Regions from separate parts of the Planococcus sp. SE5232 genome, predicted to be linked through region 3. Evidence: riboswitches for the same ligand, from Rfam matches in the RefSeq annotation. Region 3 holds a riboswitch; each other region holds the start of a gene.
What was found. Region 3 has a riboswitch for cobalamin ahead of ACRC6Q_RS00830 (acyl-CoA thioesterase). Riboswitches for the same ligand answer to the same signal wherever they lie in the genome.

Region 1: it holds a riboswitch for cobalamin, as region 3 does, so the genes downstream of both, metE (5-methyltetrahydropteroyltriglutamate--homocysteine S-methyltransferase) here and ACRC6Q_RS00830 (acyl-CoA thioesterase) in region 3, are expected to answer to the same signal.
Region 2: it holds a riboswitch for cobalamin, as region 3 does, so the genes downstream of both, cobT (nicotinate-nucleotide--dimethylbenzimidazole phosphoribosyltransferase) here and ACRC6Q_RS00830 (acyl-CoA thioesterase) in region 3, are expected to answer to the same signal.

The regions. Positions count from the first base shown of each region.
Region 1 covers NZ_JBOGCP010000003.1:177,051-182,898, reverse strand. The annotation lists gene ACRC6Q_RS12120 (DUF2975 domain-containing protein) at 1-414, opposite strand, end outside; gene ACRC6Q_RS12115 (helix-turn-helix domain-containing protein) at 461-685, opposite strand; gene ACRC6Q_RS12110 (DUF2975 domain-containing protein) at 696-1,175, opposite strand; gene ACRC6Q_RS12105 (site-2 protease family protein) at 1,604-2,104, shown strand; cobalamin riboswitch at 2,677-2,856, shown strand; gene metE (5-methyltetrahydropteroyltriglutamate--homocysteine S-methyltransferase) at 3,017-5,308, shown strand; gene ACRC6Q_RS12095 (YjiH family protein) at 5,451-5,848, opposite strand, start outside.
Region 2 covers NZ_JBOGCP010000001.1:287,129-292,976, forward strand. The annotation lists gene ACRC6Q_RS01330 (ABC transporter permease) at 1-280, shown strand, start outside; gene ACRC6Q_RS01335 (glycine betaine ABC transporter substrate-binding protein) at 755-1,687, shown strand; cobalamin riboswitch at 1,868-2,042, shown strand; gene cobT (nicotinate-nucleotide--dimethylbenzimidazole phosphoribosyltransferase) at 2,129-3,178, shown strand; gene bluB (5,6-dimethylbenzimidazole synthase) at 3,248-3,898, shown strand; gene ACRC6Q_RS01350 (monooxygenase) at 3,968-4,276, opposite strand; gene ACRC6Q_RS01355 (DsbA family protein) at 4,289-5,215, opposite strand; gene ACRC6Q_RS01360 (TetR/AcrR family transcriptional regulator) at 5,384-5,848, shown strand, end outside.
Region 3 covers NZ_JBOGCP010000001.1:177,637-183,484, reverse strand. The annotation lists gene ACRC6Q_RS00835 (ribonucleoside-diphosphate reductase subunit alpha) at 1-2,005, opposite strand, end outside; gene ACRC6Q_RS00830 (acyl-CoA thioesterase) at 2,007-2,492, opposite strand; cobalamin riboswitch at 2,647-2,825, opposite strand; gene ACRC6Q_RS00825 (PAS domain S-box protein) at 2,935-3,714, opposite strand; gene ACRC6Q_RS00820 (MFS transporter) at 3,955-5,259, shown strand; gene ACRC6Q_RS00815 (DUF3934 family protein) at 5,337-5,528, opposite strand; gene ACRC6Q_RS00810 (glutathione peroxidase) at 5,602-5,848, opposite strand, start outside.

The DNA.
Region 1 (5,848 bases), on a different contig from region 3:
CGCGCAGACAGCCGTTGAAGCCACTATACAGATCATACAAAGCATGAACAGTCCGGCGATATCGCCGCCGATAACGAAAATGAGGAATGCTAATCCGGCAATGAAGCAGAAGGCGATTGCGAGAGCGCAATACTTGATCGTCTTTAATGCATGAATCGATTCCTTGGAAAATGGTTGGTTCCGCCCGATAAAAGCCAGCAGTTTGAACGTTTTGTACAAGGCAATAAAAAACAGGCTGAATAACAGATAGGCAGATAACAGGAAAGGGTATTGCAGATAAGCTGTTTCCGGATGGGCCGCTGCGTCTCTGCTGGCCATTCCAGGAATGGCAAACAGGCAGAAGGCAAGCGCCAAAAGGGCAAGCAGTACGAGTACTGCCTTCAGAAAAAGCAGTGCAGCCGAATTTGTTTTCATCATGCACACCTCGCTTGTCGGTCATTAGCTGAAGCGAAAAAACCAGTTAAGATGAGGGCTCCTCTTCTTCAGGGCGGTATTCCAGGACATCTCCCGGCTGACAATCCAATGCTTTGCAGATTGCCTCCAAGGTTGATAAGCGGACAGCTTTCGCCTTGCCGTTCTTCAGGATGGACAGGTTGGCCATCGTGATGCCGACCTTCTCCGAAAGCTCGGTTACACTCATTTTCCGTTTGGCCAGCATCACGTCAATATTGATTATAATTGCCATATTATTCACCTCAGACCGTCAGATCATTTTCTGATTTTATTTCAATTGCATTTTCCAGGAGTTTTTGAAGAACTGCTGCAAAGACAGCTATTACAATGGAACCGAATGTAATGACCATACCGAGACCACCAAGTCCCGGTGCATCATCGACCTGCGCCACGTACAGGATGATCGGCAAGCACAATAGATACAGAATGGTGATGGTGAAGGCACAGTATTTGATGTTCTTCAGTGCCTTAACGGATCTTTCAGAGAAAGCGATGTTCCGGTCAATATAACCCAACAGTTTCATCGCTTGATACAAGGCCACAAAATACGCAATGGCGGTACCGTACAGGGCAATCAGGAAGAAGTATTGCAAAAATGGCCATTCCGGTATGAGTTCCCCGACAAAACTTGAAAGTGGAGGTACGACAAAGATGCACACGGCCACGACCGGCAGGGCCATCAGGAAAAGAACGATTTTCAGGAACAGTGTTTCCCGTTTCATATTAAAGCACCTCGTTTGGTTAAGATTAAGTTTAGTATAAATTATTATTTATCGAATTACAATATATAAATATTGATTTACGAATTAAATTTTATTTTTAATTACTGTAAAAGGCGCAAGAAAGCATTATAATCGATGAACCAACCATGCAGACGATGAAGGCCAGATGGTAGAAGTTGTAGCTGAAGAATTCTTACAACAGGCTGGATTGATCGAGTGACCGATAAAATCGAAGAAAGGGAGAGAGGAGGCTGTTTACAGCATATCTTCTCTCTTTTTTTCTATAAAAATGTACTGTTATGAAGGAGATTAAAGTGCTTATTGATTTTCCGAAAAACATTTTCAAGTTTTCTAATTATTGGTAATATGATAGCATACATAAAATTAATGTAGGTTACATTTACAGAAACGGAGGTAGCGTTTTGTTGATGCTCTTTGAAGTGCTTACAGTTTTACTTATGATCACAACGGCTCTTTTCATACATGAAATGGGCCATGCAATTGCAACAATTGCACAGAACAAAAAAGCCAAGGCAGAGATTTTTTTGGGTTCATCAAGTAAAGAGAAAAAACTGAAGTTGAATCTTGGCAGAATTACCTGCTATCTCACCATAGCGCTTTCAGGCTTCTGCCAGCCTTCGAACCGGGAAGAATTGCCGCCACCTACATTTAAACAAAGACTGGTTTTCCTTGTGGGCGGACCGATTGCTTCATTGTTTGGGTTTGCGGCACTATACTTTGCTTCGCATTTCTTTTCCGGAGTAACAGGCACTATCTTGATCAATCTGGCAGGCGCAAACTTTTTTATATGTGCAACGTCATTGATTCCCTTCACCTATCCACCATTTTTAGGCGGTGGTCCAAGTGATGGATTACAGGTTTTAAACCTGATAAAAGAAAATAGAAAACAAAGTAAAGCCGTTTCATAAGAATAGATATCATTAGTTTATCGATAGCTGATCTAAAGAAAACGACCAGAATACGAAACCCTGCAAGCTTTTCATACAACCGGCTAGGGCATACTTTAAATCCTACAAAAATGTTGTAAGTTATTACTTGAAGTGAGAGTCAGCGAGAATAATTGCCACTGCCGGAAGACTAAAATACGTATTCTCCTCAAATGAATTTTAGCATCAGCGATTTTAGTGGGAATGCAAACTCCGTATTTTTAAATAACTGAATAATCAATCTTTTTATTTTAAATTTTTGATGAAGCGGAGTATGATAAGGGTAAAAGGAGGAGGAGTTTAAATGGAACCTACTTTTGGTCTTGTGCCCATGCTCATCCTTTCGGTCATTGTCATCGTGCTCATCGCGTTCTATTTCTTCTTCCATCACTGGGCAAAATGAGCGCACCACAGGAAGCCGCATACTGATATGCGGCTTCCTGTGTAATTGTCTTTGGTTATTGCTTTTGTGAAGTCTCTTGAAAACCAAACCAATCTCTTTTATCGGAAAACTCTATATTTTCTGTGGTTGATATGCTATAGTTGTCAGAATTACATAACGTGTAAGAGTTGGTGCCAAGCTGCGGCTTGGCTTAAAAGGGAAGAACGGTGAAAATCCGTCGCTGTCCCGCAACTGTAAATCGGAGCGATTCACAAAAACCACTGTCTCAGACGGGAAGGTGTGATGAGCGTTGAAGATGAGCCAGGAGACCTGCCAATTTCTAGTGCGCGCCAAATACCTACGTGGAAATAGGTGGTGACATTCATTTTGCGACAACAAGTTTTTGCATGCTTTTTAAGCGTCTATTGAACTTGAATGTTAAGCCATTTCCCATAAGCGGAGATGGCTTTTTTGTATTTGGCATCTTGTAAATCCTAAAGGAGGAATAGCGGATGAAAACAGTGAGTACAGTCGTAGGCTACCCGTATATCGGAGAAAATCGGGAATGGAAGCGCAGTTTGGAATCGTTTTGGAAAGGTGGATTATCACAGGAGCAGTTCCTCGCAGAAATGAAAGAGATTCGCCTGAACAATCTGAAACGGCAGCAATCGCTTGGATTAGAGTTGTTGACTGTCGGGGATTTCACTCTTTATGACCGTATGCTTGATCACGCGGTCATGTTCGGCTTAGTGCCGGCCCGCTACAAATGGTCAGAGGACAAGGTCGATCTGGGCACTTATTTTGCGATGGCCCGTGGAGCGGATGAAGTAGTGGCTTGTGAAATGACTAAATGGTTCAATACAAATTACCATTACATTGTTCCTGAATACGAAGGACAGCTTTTGCAGTTGACGCATAATCATCTGGTTTCCTATTTCAATGAGGCGAAAGAAGAGTTAGGAATCATAACAAAACCTACACTGATTGGACCGTTCACATTTCTGCAGCTCGCGAAAGGATATGATGCCAAGTCGAAGGCACTGTTCCTGTTGCAGCTTTTGCCGCTTTATGCGAAAGTCCTTCAGCAACTCGTCGATGCGGGAGCGGAATGGATTCAAGTGGAAGAGCCTGCATTAACGTTGTCATTGAACGAAGAAGACGTCAAACTGGTCAAGGAAATCTACACACAACTAGCGGATGAAGTCCCGGCTGCAAAAATTATGCTGCAAACCTATTTTGAAGCCCTTTCGGCATATGAAGAACTGTCGCAATTGCCTGTTGCAGGTATCGGCCTTGATTTTGTTAAGGGGGCAGAAGAAAATATGGCTGCAATCCGCAAATACGGTTTTCCAAAAGACCGGGTATTGGGAATCGGGACTGTGAACGGACGGGATATTTGGCGTGCTAACCTAGCGGAAAAAGCAGTGAATCTTCAAGCCGTCTTAGCCGTATGTGATGTGGCAGAAGCATGGATTCAATCTTCCTGCAGCCTGCAGCATGTGCCGGTGACCACAAAAAAAGAGAAAGCCCTGCCGCATGTCCTGTTGGATGTCCTATCGTTTGCGGATGAAAAAATTGGAGAACTGACACAGCTGACTGCCTATGTACGGGAAGGGTCATGGTCCGGCAATCGAAACGTATCCGAAAGCATACGCGCGATTGAAGCGTTGACACAGCATGAAGTTAGAGAAAACATTCAGGTGAAAGAGCTTGTCTCGCAAGTGAAGCCGGAACATTTTACGCGTCCGCTGGTTTTCAAAGAACGCCAGAAACAGCAGCAGCAAGCTCTCAGGCTGCCGATTTTTCCGACTACGACCATTGGCAGTTTTCCACAATCCGGTGAAGTAAAGCGTACACGGAGTGCTTGGCGCAAAAAGGAGATCACGGATTCGGCGTATGCGGAATTTGTGAAGAATGAAACCGCACGCTGGATTGAGCTTCAAGATGAAATTGGATTGGATGTGTTGGTCCATGGGGAATTTGAGCGGACAGACATGGTGGAGTATTTCGGCGAGAAATTGACGGGCTTTGCCTTTACCCAAAAAGCTTGGGTGGTATCTTACGGTTCCCGCTGTGTGAAACCGCCGATCATTTATGGGGACGTTGAATGGACTGCACCGATGACAGTCAAGGAAGTCGTGGAGGCGCAGCAATTGACTTCGAACTACGTGAAAGGAATGCTGACAGGGCCGGTGACGATCTTGAACTGGTCATTTGTCCGGGACGACATTTCGCATGAACAAACAGCCAACCAGCTTGCACTGGCATTGAGGAAAGAGATAGACGCCCTTGAAAAAGCCGGCATCCAAATTATTCAAGTTGATGAGCCGGCATTGCGTGAAGGTTTGCCGCTTCGCAAAGAAAATTGGCATGAATATTTGGATTGGGCGGTAAATGCCTTTAAACTGGCGACATCGGGTGTGGCGAATGAAACGCAGATCCATACCCATATGTGCTATTGCGAATTCAATGATTTCATTGAGCCAATACGCGCCCTTGATGCAGACGTCATTTCAATTGAGACGTCAAGAAGCCATGGAGAACTGATTGAGTCACTCAAAAAGAATCCATATGAACTGGGTGTTGGACTGGGCGTCTATGACATTCATAGCCCGCGTGTCCCAAGCGTAGAGGAAATGGAGGCGATTTTAACAGACAGTTTAGCGGTGATTTCCAAAGAGCAATTTTGGATCAATCCGGATTGCGGCTTGAAAACCAGGCAGGAAGCAGAAACCGTCGCTTCGCTGAAAAACATGGTGACAGCGGCACAAAAATTACGGAAGCTCCAGCATCAGCCTATTTAACACAGTTTTATGCACATCCAGGAATTCACTTCTCCTGGACGTGCATTTTCTATTGGGACACCAATTTTGTTTAATAGGAGCGTATCTCAAGGACATTAAATGAAAAAAATCCACTTCCTCATCGGAAGTGGATTTTACGCTTCTATACGAATAGATGGCCGAACAACACAAGAATCGGCAAAGTGATGATGGTACGCAATACAAAGATTACAGCCAGTTCCCAGAATTTCACCGGGATATTCGAGCGCAGGATCAGGATGCCGATTTCAGACATATAAATGATTTGCGTCAACGATACACCAGCAAGAACAAAGCGGGTCAATTCGCTTTCGATGCCGCTTCCAAGTACAGCCGGCAGGAACATATCCGCGAATCCGACAAGGAAAGTAGGGGCTGCTTCAGCCGCTTCCGGTAATCCCATCAAGGTCAGTACAGGAATAAGCGGGTAGGAAATGATTCTGAAGAGCGGTGTGTATTCCGCTACGATCAGAGCGACTGTTCCAAGAGCCATAACCAATGGGATCAACGCCAGCCAGATAT
Region 2 (5,848 bases), 110 kb from region 3:
TTTCGGCAGCACGGGTTCACAAAAGCTCTTTAAAGTGGAATTGCCGATGGCCAAAGCGACAATCATGGCCGGCATCAACCAAACGGTTATGTTGTCGTTGTCGATGGTCGTTATCGCATCGATGATCGGCGCACCGGGTCTCGGCAGGGAAGTTCTTTCTTCCTTGCAGCGGGCTGATGTAGGAACCGGATTTGTCGCAGGCTTGGGGATTGTCATCCTGGCAATCATCATCGATCGGTTTACGCAAAGTTTCACTGGACAAAAAAGAGTGAAAAGCTAATTTTGGTAAAGTTATAAAAAGAAAAGTACCAAGTATGTAAGTTGAACTAAAGAAACTAGCTTTTACACAACGCTTCGGTCGCTTTGGGCATGTCTCCCGCAAGAAGCCAGGCAAAGGGCGCCTGTCTTCTTGCTTCGCCTAGCCCCTGAACGCGCCGGCGCTAAGAGGTTAGAATTCGAAGCGACTCTGTATTTTCCCTTATATATAAGAGATATGGAGCAAATCAGTGGAGACTCCCGCGGGAGCAGTGCAACGACATACAAGAAATCCACTCGGGCGTTTAGCCCGAGTTAGTTCGGCGCAAGCCCGTAGGAAAGATACGGCCGAAGGGAGTTCGGTCCGTATCTTTGCGACGAAGCTAGCGAAGCGATGCAGGAGCACTGGGTTTTCAGGAACTGATTTGCGGAATATCAGCAGGTGAAGATCACTAGTTCAATTTATATAATATTAAAGAAAAAGGAGATTGATTATTTTATGTTCAAATTACAATGGAAACATTTAGGGCTTATGTTCGTACTTATGCTGACACTGGTTGTAGCAGCGTGCGGAAATGACGAAGAGGCTTCAGACACAGGAACTGCTGAAGGTTCCGGTTCTGAAGACGTGAACTACGGTGAAGAGTTAGGTTACAAAATTACAGGCATTGAAGCAGGCGCAGGCGTAGTTGCTGCATCTGAAGCAGCAACAGAAGAGTACGAAAGTCTTGAAGGCTGGGAAGTGGTCACTTCTTCAAGCGGCGCGATGGCTGCAGCTTTAGGCGAAGCGATCGATAACGAAGAACCGATCATCGTCACTGGCTGGAGCCCGCACTGGAAGTTCCAGAAGTATGATTTGAAATACCTTGAAGATCCTAATGGCTTATTCGGCGATGCTGAAACGATCAACACAATGGTACGTGAAGGTTTAGAAGAAGAGAAACCTGAAGCCTACACAATTCTTGATCAATTCCAATGGGAGTCTGCTGATATCGAAAGCATCATGCTGGAAGTTTCAAATGGCGCAGATGTTAAAGAAGTTACAACTGAATGGGTAGAAGAAAACAGTGATAAAGTTGCTGAATGGACAGCCGGTACAGAAGCAGTAGACGGCACAGAAATTGAGTTGGCTTACGTGGAATGGGATACGGAAGTCGTTTCAACGAATGTTGTCGGAAAAGTCTTGGAAGACCAAGGCTTTGAAGTAACATTGACGCCGCTTGACAATGCAGTGATGTGGCAGGCTGTTTCTGAAGGACAAGCAGACGGAATGGTAGCGGCATGGTTGCCGGGAACCCACGCCACTCAGCTTGAAACTTATGGCGACAGTGTAGTCGATCTTGGAGTTAACCTCGAAGGCGCTAAAATCGGATTTGTCGTTCCCGCTTATATGGACATCGATTCAATCGAAGATTTAACACCTGCTGAATAAATAATTCTTTTATATAGAAGGAACTGAACCCTGAATGGCAGACATTTTAAACGATGTCCCCATTTGGGGTTTTTGGTTGGTTGGATTTCACTACTTCGCTTGCCCGCGGAGTCGCTGCTGAGATTCCTTTTTGGAGCTTGACTGGCCAAGATTATCCAGTGTAAGCTTGATGAAACATAAATAGAATATCAGTAAGAGGTGCCCTTCGGGGAGAATAGGGAATGAAGTGAAAATCTTCAGCGGTCCCGCCACTGTAACGGGGAGTTTTATGGAAATAGCCACTGGACTTTTGTCTGGGAAGGCCTGTGAAATGATGATCCAGAGCCAGGAGACCTGCCTGCTTACTTTCTGCTTATAGATCATGGAAAAGTCTTTCGTTTATTTGTTCGCGCAAATAAACTGAAGGCTTTTTCTTTTTAACATAGAAGGGGGAAGAAAAAGATGGATTTATTGCAGCAAACGATTGGACGGTTTGAGGGCTTGGATCTGGAAGTGATGGATATGGCACGGGGGCGGGTGGACAGTCTCATCAAGCCGCCGCATAGTCTGGGTAGGCTGGAAGACCTGGCTGTACAACTGGCGGGAATATATGGAGAACTGTATCCTGTGGTGGATCAAAAGGCGATTGTGGTGATGGCTGCCGATCATGGCGTGTACGAGGAAGGGGTTTCTTCCAACCCACAAGAGGTGACGTTTGCACAGACGATGTTCATCGCAAAAGGCATAACCGGAGTCGGTGTATTAGCGAAGCCGACCGGTGCGAAAATCGTCACCGTGGATATCGGGGTAAAAGGGGACTTTCCAAGTGATGCCGGAGTGATCGACCGGAAGATTAAGCAAGGAGCAGGCAATATCGCGACAGGACCTGCGATGACCACAGAAGAAGCTATCCAGTCGCTCGAAGTGGGAATAGAAATTGCGGAAGCCGAAATCAGAAACGGCGCCCGCATCCTGGGAACCGGCGAAATGGGCATCGGCAATACGACGCCGAGCACGGCGATTCTGTCTGTTCTGGGGGACATTCCACCTGAGGAGATTACCGGCAACGGAGCAGGGGTCGGCAATGGCGGAATCTCACATAAAGTGAAGGTCATCAAGACGGCGATTGAGGTCAACAATCCAGATAAGCGGGATGCGATCGATGTCCTTGCCAAAGTGGGCGGCCTGGAAATCGGCGGCATGGCGGGTATCATGATCGGAGCGGCAGCCAACCGTGTGCCGGTTGTGTTGGACGGCTATATTTCTACAGTTGCGGCGCTGCTCGCTGTTGCGATTGAACCGAAAGTGAAAGCTTACTTGATCCCTTCACATGCAAGTGCGGAACCGGGCGGCAAAAGAGCCAGTGAACTGCTGGGCATCAGACCGCTGCTGCATATGGATATGTGTTTGGGTGAAGGATCGGGCGTCGCTTTAGCGTTCCCGCTTGTGGAAGCGGCGTGTAACATGATGAGAGAGATGGCCACCTTTTCTGAAGTGGGCCTTGAAATTTGAGGTAACGGAACCATAGGATATTCATTCCAGTGACAACAAGTGAAGACGAGATGCTGAAAGGATGAAAAGATGTTTACGAGAGAAGAAAAAGAAGGCGTATATAAAGCAATTTATAATAGAAGAGATATTCGAAGCTTTTTGCCGACAGCGATTCCGGAGGAGCTGGTCACCAATATTCTGGATGCGGCTCATCATGCGCCGTCCGTAGGGTTTATGCAGCCGTGGAACTTCATTTTAGTGTCTTCACCTGAAACAAAAGAAAAACTGGCTTGGGCCGCAGACAAGGAGCGGCGGGCACTGGCCATCCATTATGAAGGGGAAAAAGAAAACAAATTCCTTGGCTTGAAAGTGGAAGGGTTGAAACAAGCGCCAGTGACGATTTGTGTGACCTGTGATCCTACACGCGGCGGCTCACATGTCCTGGGGCGCAATTCCATTCCCGAAACCGATGCCTTATCAACTGCCTGCGCCATTCAAAACATGTGGTTGGCCGCCTGTGCAGAAGGATTGGCGATGGGATGGGTAAGTTTTTACAAGAAAAACGATGTCCGGGACATTTTGGACATCCCGCCGCATATCGACCCGATCGCTTTACTTTCGCTTGGCTACACCGAAGATTATCCCGACAAGCCGATTCTGGAAACAGCGGGATGGGAAAAAAGGCGTTCGTTGGAAAACCAGGTTTTTGAAGATAAATGGAATGGGAAATTAGGATTCTAAATGAAAAGGACAAGAGGCGTGATTGGATCAATCAGCGTCTCCTGCCCTGTTTAATTTGATGTGATTCTTTTACTGCTTAACCGGGCCTTTATTAATTTCCGTCAATGCAGAATTGACCTCGAAAATCTTGGCGTGTACCGGTGTTATGCCAAAGCCAGCCAATCGGTCAGTGTGCATTTCCACGTATTTTTCCGCCGCGTCTTTTGTCTCGAAAAGGTAAATTCCGCCGGCTTCTTTGGTTTCCGGGCTTTCGGTCCAGATTTTCCAGATAAAGCCCTCTTCATTGTTGATGCTTGTTGCCAGTTCTGAGAATGCCTCAGCCATCTCGTCTCCGAAAGGGCCATTCATCTCGAAATCCACTTGCAGGATATATGCCATCTTGTTTCCTCCTCAATTTTTAATCAGTGAGAAATAGGCTTCGCCTAAAATTTCATTTGTTTGATAATACCCTGGCGAAAGTTCTTTTTCAATAAACGAGTTTACCTCTGTCGACTCCACATCGTACATGACTTCGATTTCCTTGGAAAAGAGCAATTGTTCTCTTTCCAACAACTGCGAAAGCGCGGGTTGCGGCTTTGCTTGCAGTTCGTCCTGATTCAGCACTTGCTTCAAGCCATCCACATAGGATTCGAATGGGCGGCCGCCGACAAGTTTTACGCCTTTGTTTTCTTCATTGACCATAATGATGGATGGAAAGCCTCTGGCACCCAGACTTCTGGCGAGAGCGAAGTCCTCGTTCAACGCTTGTTGTCCGGCTGGCAGTTCGGCTTGTTTGACGATGGCTTCACCATCGAGTCCCATGTTGTTGACGATCTCGATTATAACAGACGGTTCTGAAATGTTTTGGTTGAATGCGAAGAGCGCTTCTCTTGCACGGCGCAGGTATTCATTGGCTCTGGCGTCGTTGTGGTTTTCCTGAATCACTTTAAAGACTCGTGAAGGGGGATAAGACGACTGTACGGGATTGTCGATCATTAATGTGCCGTCGATCGGCATCCTTGAATGATCACCGACTTCTCTCCAATGGCCTGCGACATCGGCTGGCTTGTAGATGCCGTTTGCCGGATCGATGGGGCCGTCATGCCATTTTTCCAGCAATCCGCCCATTACGGTCTGGAAGTTGAAATGCTCACCATATTGCTCTGTGAAACGGCGAAGCACCGGTTCAATAGCCCAGCAATGGGAACAGATTGGGTCTGTTACATAGTAAAGCGTAACCGATTTCTTGGGTTTATTGAAATCGATCAGCCCTGTTTCCTCTTCTTCCGCAACTCCGCATATGCCTGTTTCGATATCACACATCCTATTGTTTTTCATTCTAGTTCCTCCTCTTTTTAAACTGGCTCTAACTGAGCGTTTTGGGTAGCTTATTTGCTTTACAATTCGATCTTAAGCCATAATGAAAACAAGCAACACCAATAGTTCGGGGGATGTGTCGCTTATGCAACACATCCAGGAAATTGTCGGAAAAGGAGTGATGGCGAAATGGCAGAAACAAAGACGGATCCCCGTGTAATCCGGACCCGCAAATTGATCATGGATTCCTTCATCGCACTTTCGGAAGGAAAAGAATTCAAGGACATTACGGTAAAAGACATAACGGCTGAAGCCATGATTAATCGGGCGACGTTTTACTACCATTTCGAAGATATCTACGATCTGTTGGAGAAGGCCTTATCGGAAGTTTTATTGATTAATTTGGATGTGGAAAATTACCGGAATGACGAATTCACGGAAAAAACATTCGCCAAAATCTTCGAAGCGGTCACCAATTTCCAGAAGTCCCTGTCCAACCGGTGCCACAGAGGATACGAAGATACCATCGCGCGGATCATACGGGAACAGCTTGAAGTCCTGTTCTATAAAATGCTGATGCGAAAAAATGAGGATAAGGAAGAGAGAGCCCTTAAAACAGTGGCCGTTATGCTGAGCTGGGGAATCTACGGAGCG
Region 3 (5,848 bases):
TGAAATTCTTTTTCTCTTCCGCGTATTCAACGGCATACAGGGGATCGATGCCATCTGTCGAACCGCCGATTTTCGCAGTCGACGAGTTCGGTGCAACGGCCATCATCCAGCCGTTGCGGACACCGTTTGCGGCGACTTCCTGCTGCAGTTGCTCCCAGCGCTCTCCGCGGTAGCTGCGGCGCTCAAAATACTCGCCCGTGTGCCATTCAGAATCTGCAAACTTGCTGAAAGCCCCTTTTTCTTGGGCCAGCTGCATCGAAGCGCGGATCGTCTCATAAGCAATTTTTTCGTATAACGAGTCTGCAAACTCCACTGCCTTTTCGCTTTCCCAATGGATGCCGTCAAGCGCCAAAAGGTGGTGCCAACCGAATGTCCCTAATCCAATGGCGCGGTATTTTTTATTTGTGGCTTCGGCCTGCCCGACAGAAATTGTGTTCAAATCAATGACATTATCGAGCATGCGCACTTGGATTGGAATTACCCGTTCCAACACGTCCGCTTTGACCGCTCTCGGCAAGTTGATGGATGACAAATTGCAAACGACAAAATCCCCCGGCTTGCGGACCATCACAAGGTTGCCGTCTTCATCGGTGTATTCTTTCATGATGGTTGTTGCAGACATATTTTGTGTTATTTCTGTACACAAATTACTGCAGTAAATCGATGTCAGCCCTCTGCCTCTTGTGTGCTTGTTCGGGTTTTGACGATTCACTTCATCCCGGTAGAACATATAAGGCGTGCCGGTTTCCAGCTGCGATACCATGATGCGCGCCATAATCTCCATCGCCCGGTAAGTTTTGCGCGGCAATAGCGGATGGTCCACAGCTTCCTGGTATTTCACGCTGAAGTATTTTTCATCGGTTTCATCGTAAAAGTCTTCGAGACCCAACGCGTTGCCGTTTTCGTCTTTCCAGCCCATCACCTGCTTGATCTGGTGCGGACAGAAGGTATGCCATTCACCGTTGCTGCGGCCGTTTTCGTCTTTTTCCTGAAGCCGCTTCATAAACAGATCCGGAATCGACACGCCCGTGAAAATATCGTGCGCTTTGCGGCGCTCGTCGCCGTTATTGGTCTTCAGATCCAAAAATCCGTTCATGATGTCTTTATGGAAAACATCCAGGTAAATCGCCACTGCGCCCTGGCGCTGGCCCAGTTGATCGACACTGACCGCCGTATCATTGACCAGACGGATCCACGGCACAACGCCTGACGAATTGCCTTTGAACTTTTTGATGTCTGAGCCCAAAGCCCGCACTTTTCCATAATAGATGCCAATGCCGCCGCCATCTTTGCTGAGGCGGGCGATGTCCCAGTTGTTCAAATAGATGCCATCCAATGAATCGTCAACGGTATCGATAAAGCACGAAGACAATTGGCCGAAGCTCTTCCCGGCATTCGATAAAGTCGGTGTCGCCACTGTCATATACAGATGGCTCATTGCCCAGTAGGCTTCTTTGACCAGTTCCAGCCGTTGGTCTTTCGATTCGTTTTGCATCAAGGTCATCGCGATGACGAGAAAACGTTCCTGCGGAAGTTCGAACAAGCGCCCTTCATAGTCTTTCGCCAAATAGCGGTCAGCCAGCAGGAACAGGCCGATGTAATTGAACAGCAAATCCCGCTCCGGTGCAATTCCCTGTCCCAATTCGCTGATTTCTTCTTTCGAATATGCCGCAAGGAGCTCTTCGGAATAAATGCCGATCTGTGTAAGCTCTTCAATAAGTCCATAGAAGTCGCCGTATTTCTCTGAAGCGGAAAATTTGCGGCTATCTGCAGCTTTTCCGTACAAGTCGCCTGCATACAATTCGGCCGCCACGTATGTCCAATCCGGCTCATCCATGGTGATGCGGTTCAAAGCATAGAGCAATGACTGTTCTCCTTTTGCCTGTCCAGCCAACTTTGCTGCCCGTTCCAGCAGTTCACGCGTATCCAGTCCATATACATCCGTTGCCCGTTGAAGGGCTCTTTCCACTGCATTCATTTCTGTTGCTTCGATTTTCGTATTCATATCAGCACAACTCCTTTGCGTATTCGTTTACTTTCATGCGCCGCTGCTTGCGTTCCTGGGCGCTTTTGAATAGTTTTTCTTCGGCAGCCGTTTCGGGAATCACGCCAGTCACAGGTGTCGGTTTGCCTTCGCTGTCGACAGCCACCATCGTCAGGATGGCCGTAGTCGTTAAACTTTTATCACCGGTTTCAATATGCTGGCATTCGGCTTTGACGTACACTTCCATCGATGTTCTGCCCGTTGAAATGACGACGCCCTCTAAAATGAGGATATCCCCCACTTTCGCAGAAGACAGGAAATTCACGGTGTCGATCGATGCTGTCACAACTGCTTTGCCACTGTGCCTCATCGCTGTGATGGCGGCAATCTCATCAATATAAGCCAATACCGTGCCACCGAAAATGGTGCCCATGTGGTTGGTGTCCGGCGGCAGCACCAGCCTTGTTTGAATGGTTCTTGCTACGCCTGCTGCTAATGGTTCCGTCATCTGTATTCAATCCTCCATCTCTGAGTAAAAAGAAAAAACCCCATCCTCTCAGGGAGGATGGGGTTGAAAACGCAGAATATCAGATGAAAACAGCAGAAAAAGGGCTGTCCCACACATAAATACCTTTGTTATCCCTCTCAGCTCCCGGAGAAGATCATAAACGATAACGAAGGCAGGTCTCCTGGCTTGTGCGTCATCCTCTGCTATCTCCTTCCCGTCCATTGGACAGTGGATTGTGATAGCTCGTCAGCACTTACAGTTGCGGGAACAGCTCCGGAATTTCACCGGCTTCCCTATTAAGCCTTTTCAGGCACCTTCGTTATTGGTTCTACTATATATAGTTTTTATTTTCATCAAATCACTAAATATTGTATTTCTAAACTATAAATCACTTTCAATGCTTTGACAAGAATTTTTTCAACCTTCTGGTTAGGTGGAGGTTTTAGTTAATCGTCAAATGCCGCTTCAACGCTTGTTTAACTGTACCCATGGTCGTCAATTGGCTGAAATTGACACGTGCTTCAATCGCTTTTAAAGCCAATTCAGGACGAATGCCGGTAAAAATCAGTTGAATGCCGAGCAAGCGCATGATGTGATCGATCTTGTAGAGAAATTCCGCTACGACCTTATCGATATTGTAGATGCCGGATACATCGATGATGAGGCATTGCAGGTTCTCCCCCTGAACTTTTTGGGGGATGATGTCGAGCAGCCGATTGCTTCGGTCACCATCGACAGAACCTACAAGCGGCAACACGGCCAAGCCATCAATAATCGGAACGATGGGGGTTGATATTTCGTTTTTCAATTGCAATAAGTCCCGTTCTGTTTGTTTTTGCGCGCTGATGTCATGGATGATCGATTGAATGGCAACCGTTTCTCCATACTGAACAGGATAACAATACAACTCTACATCTGCTAGGGTCCCATCAAAACGTCTAACAGTGGTCTCCATCAATCCTCCGATCGCGCGGTCTTCCATGCCCGTGCGGATGCGTTCAGTGATGAACTCTTTATAGTCCTCAGTAAAAACATCCACCACATTCGCCCCGATGAGCGTCTCTTTGCTGGCTTTGAAAAAATCCGATCCTGGCTGATTTATATATAGGACTTTCTGATTTGAATGGATGATGGTCGTTTCGTTCGAATACTCCGCTATTTGCTGATAGATTTCTTCTTTTTCTGTAATGCTCAGTTGTGGTACTGGTGATAAACTTGGCATTTTTTCTCACTCCTTCTGGCTAAGAAACTGCCTTATCCTCTATTTTACACTTTTTCAGAAAAACTTTCAGTGTCTGTCGATGTTTCAAATATCTGAATCATTCTTTTATTTACAGTTCTATTTCAAAACTTGTAAAACAGAAGTATTATGCTATGATAAGAAATTGTGATTTCGGAACATCTTTTTGACACTGCTTTTGGAAATACAGTAACGTGAAGTTATGGCAAATGGAGATACATGATGAAACAATTAACAGGAAATGCTTTTCACTACGGCTGGGTCATTATCGCGATTGCAGCCTTGTCCCAATTTTTCTCTGGCCCCGGACAAACTTATTCCAACTCGATTTTCATCGATTATTATATAGAAGACTTCGGCTGGAGCCGCTCGACGGTTTCCGGCATCTACTCAGCTGCCACCTTAACCGCAGGCTTCCTGCTGTTTTTTGTCGGTCGGCTGATTGACCGCAATGGTTCACGAAAAATGGCGGTTGCTGTTTCCATCGCCCTCGCTGTGGCCTGCTTCTTCAACAGTTTCGTAACAAGTCTCGTCATGCTGTTCATCGGCTTCTTTTTTATCCGGCTGCTTGGACAAGGTTCCATGGCGCTCATCTCAAGCTCGCTCATCCCCCAGTGGTTTGTCAAAAAGAGAGGGCTCGCCATCAGCATTGCCGCCATCGGTGGATTGGTCAGTTCCGCTGCTTTCCCGCTGTTGAATGTTTGGCTGATCGAGTCATTTGGCTGGCGCAGTTCGTGGCTGATTTTAGGGGTCATCATCATTGTTTGCTTTACACCGCTCGCTCTTTTCCTCATTCAAAATTCTCCTGAAGAAATGGGTTTGTTACCGGATAACGGCGATAAACTAAGAAAAGAGCCTGAAAAAATGGCCATTGAAGAAGTCAGCTGGTCGGTGAAGGAAGCTTCAAAAACCCGGGCATTCTGGTTATTGCTGCTATGTGCCGCCATTCCTGGAATCGTCAATACCGGTTTGACCTTCCACCTGGTTTCCATCTTCGCTCAAAAATCCTTATCCCTTGAAACCGCCGCAAGTATATTAAGCTTAACGGCATTGATCGGTTTGCCGGTCACGTTCATCACTGGGATCCTATTGGAAAAAGTAAAGGTCCAATATATGCTGACGCTCGTTTTTGCCGGAGAACTCCTGTCGTTGTTTCTTCTGCAGAAAGCTGATTTTTTGGCAGCCGCCGTCATTTTCGGTCTGGTCTGGGGCGTGAGCATGGGAATCGAGCGGATCGTCATGGCTGTCGTCTGGCCCAATTACTTTGGCCGGAAACATATTGGCAGCATTAGCGGCATCTCGATGGCGATGGTCGTCACGGGATCTGCACTTGGCCCGTTGCCGCTCGGCATCGCGTTCGATCTGTTCGGCGGCTACGTTGAAATCCTCTGGACGCTGATGATCTTCCCGGTTTTCGGCATCATTTCGGCATTGCTGGCGAATCCACCGATGAAGGAAGTGCCTGCAAAAGAACCCGTTATTGAAGACATTTATGGTCCTTCAGAAAACCCTTTACTCGCGGAGTAAAGGGTTTTTTTGATGCAACTGGACTACCGGGCAAATAAAAAAAGTTGCCCAATTTGGACAACCCATTACTTCTCTCTTTATGCATCGACCCATTCAGCTTCTGAAGCTCGTTCTTTATCTGTTTTGGGTTCGTCGGCTTTTTTATTGGTTTTACTGGTGTACGGCTTAAAACTCTTGGCCTTGTTGGCGCCGGCTTTCCAGCGGGTCCAGCCTTTTTTGCCAGTTCCCTGGCCCGTACCGCTTTTCGTTTTTGCTTTTGCTTTGCTCATTCTAATCACTCCATTACTTACGATGATGTACAGCTTATCACATCAGGGCGCAGAGTGGAATAGAAAGGTTTTGCTATTGCTGGCCAAGCACTTTTTGAATATCTTTTTCAAAGGATTCAGGTTTGTCTTTTGGCGAGAAACGCGAAACGATGTTGCCTTCCTGGTCAATCAGGAATTTAGTAAAGTTCCATTTGATCCCGCTCGACAGGAATCCTTTTGTGTTATCAGTCAGGTAGCTGAAAAGCGGATGTGCGCCTTTGCCATTGACCTTTACGAGGTCATGCATCGGAAAAGTAACCCCATAAGTCATGCGGCAAGCT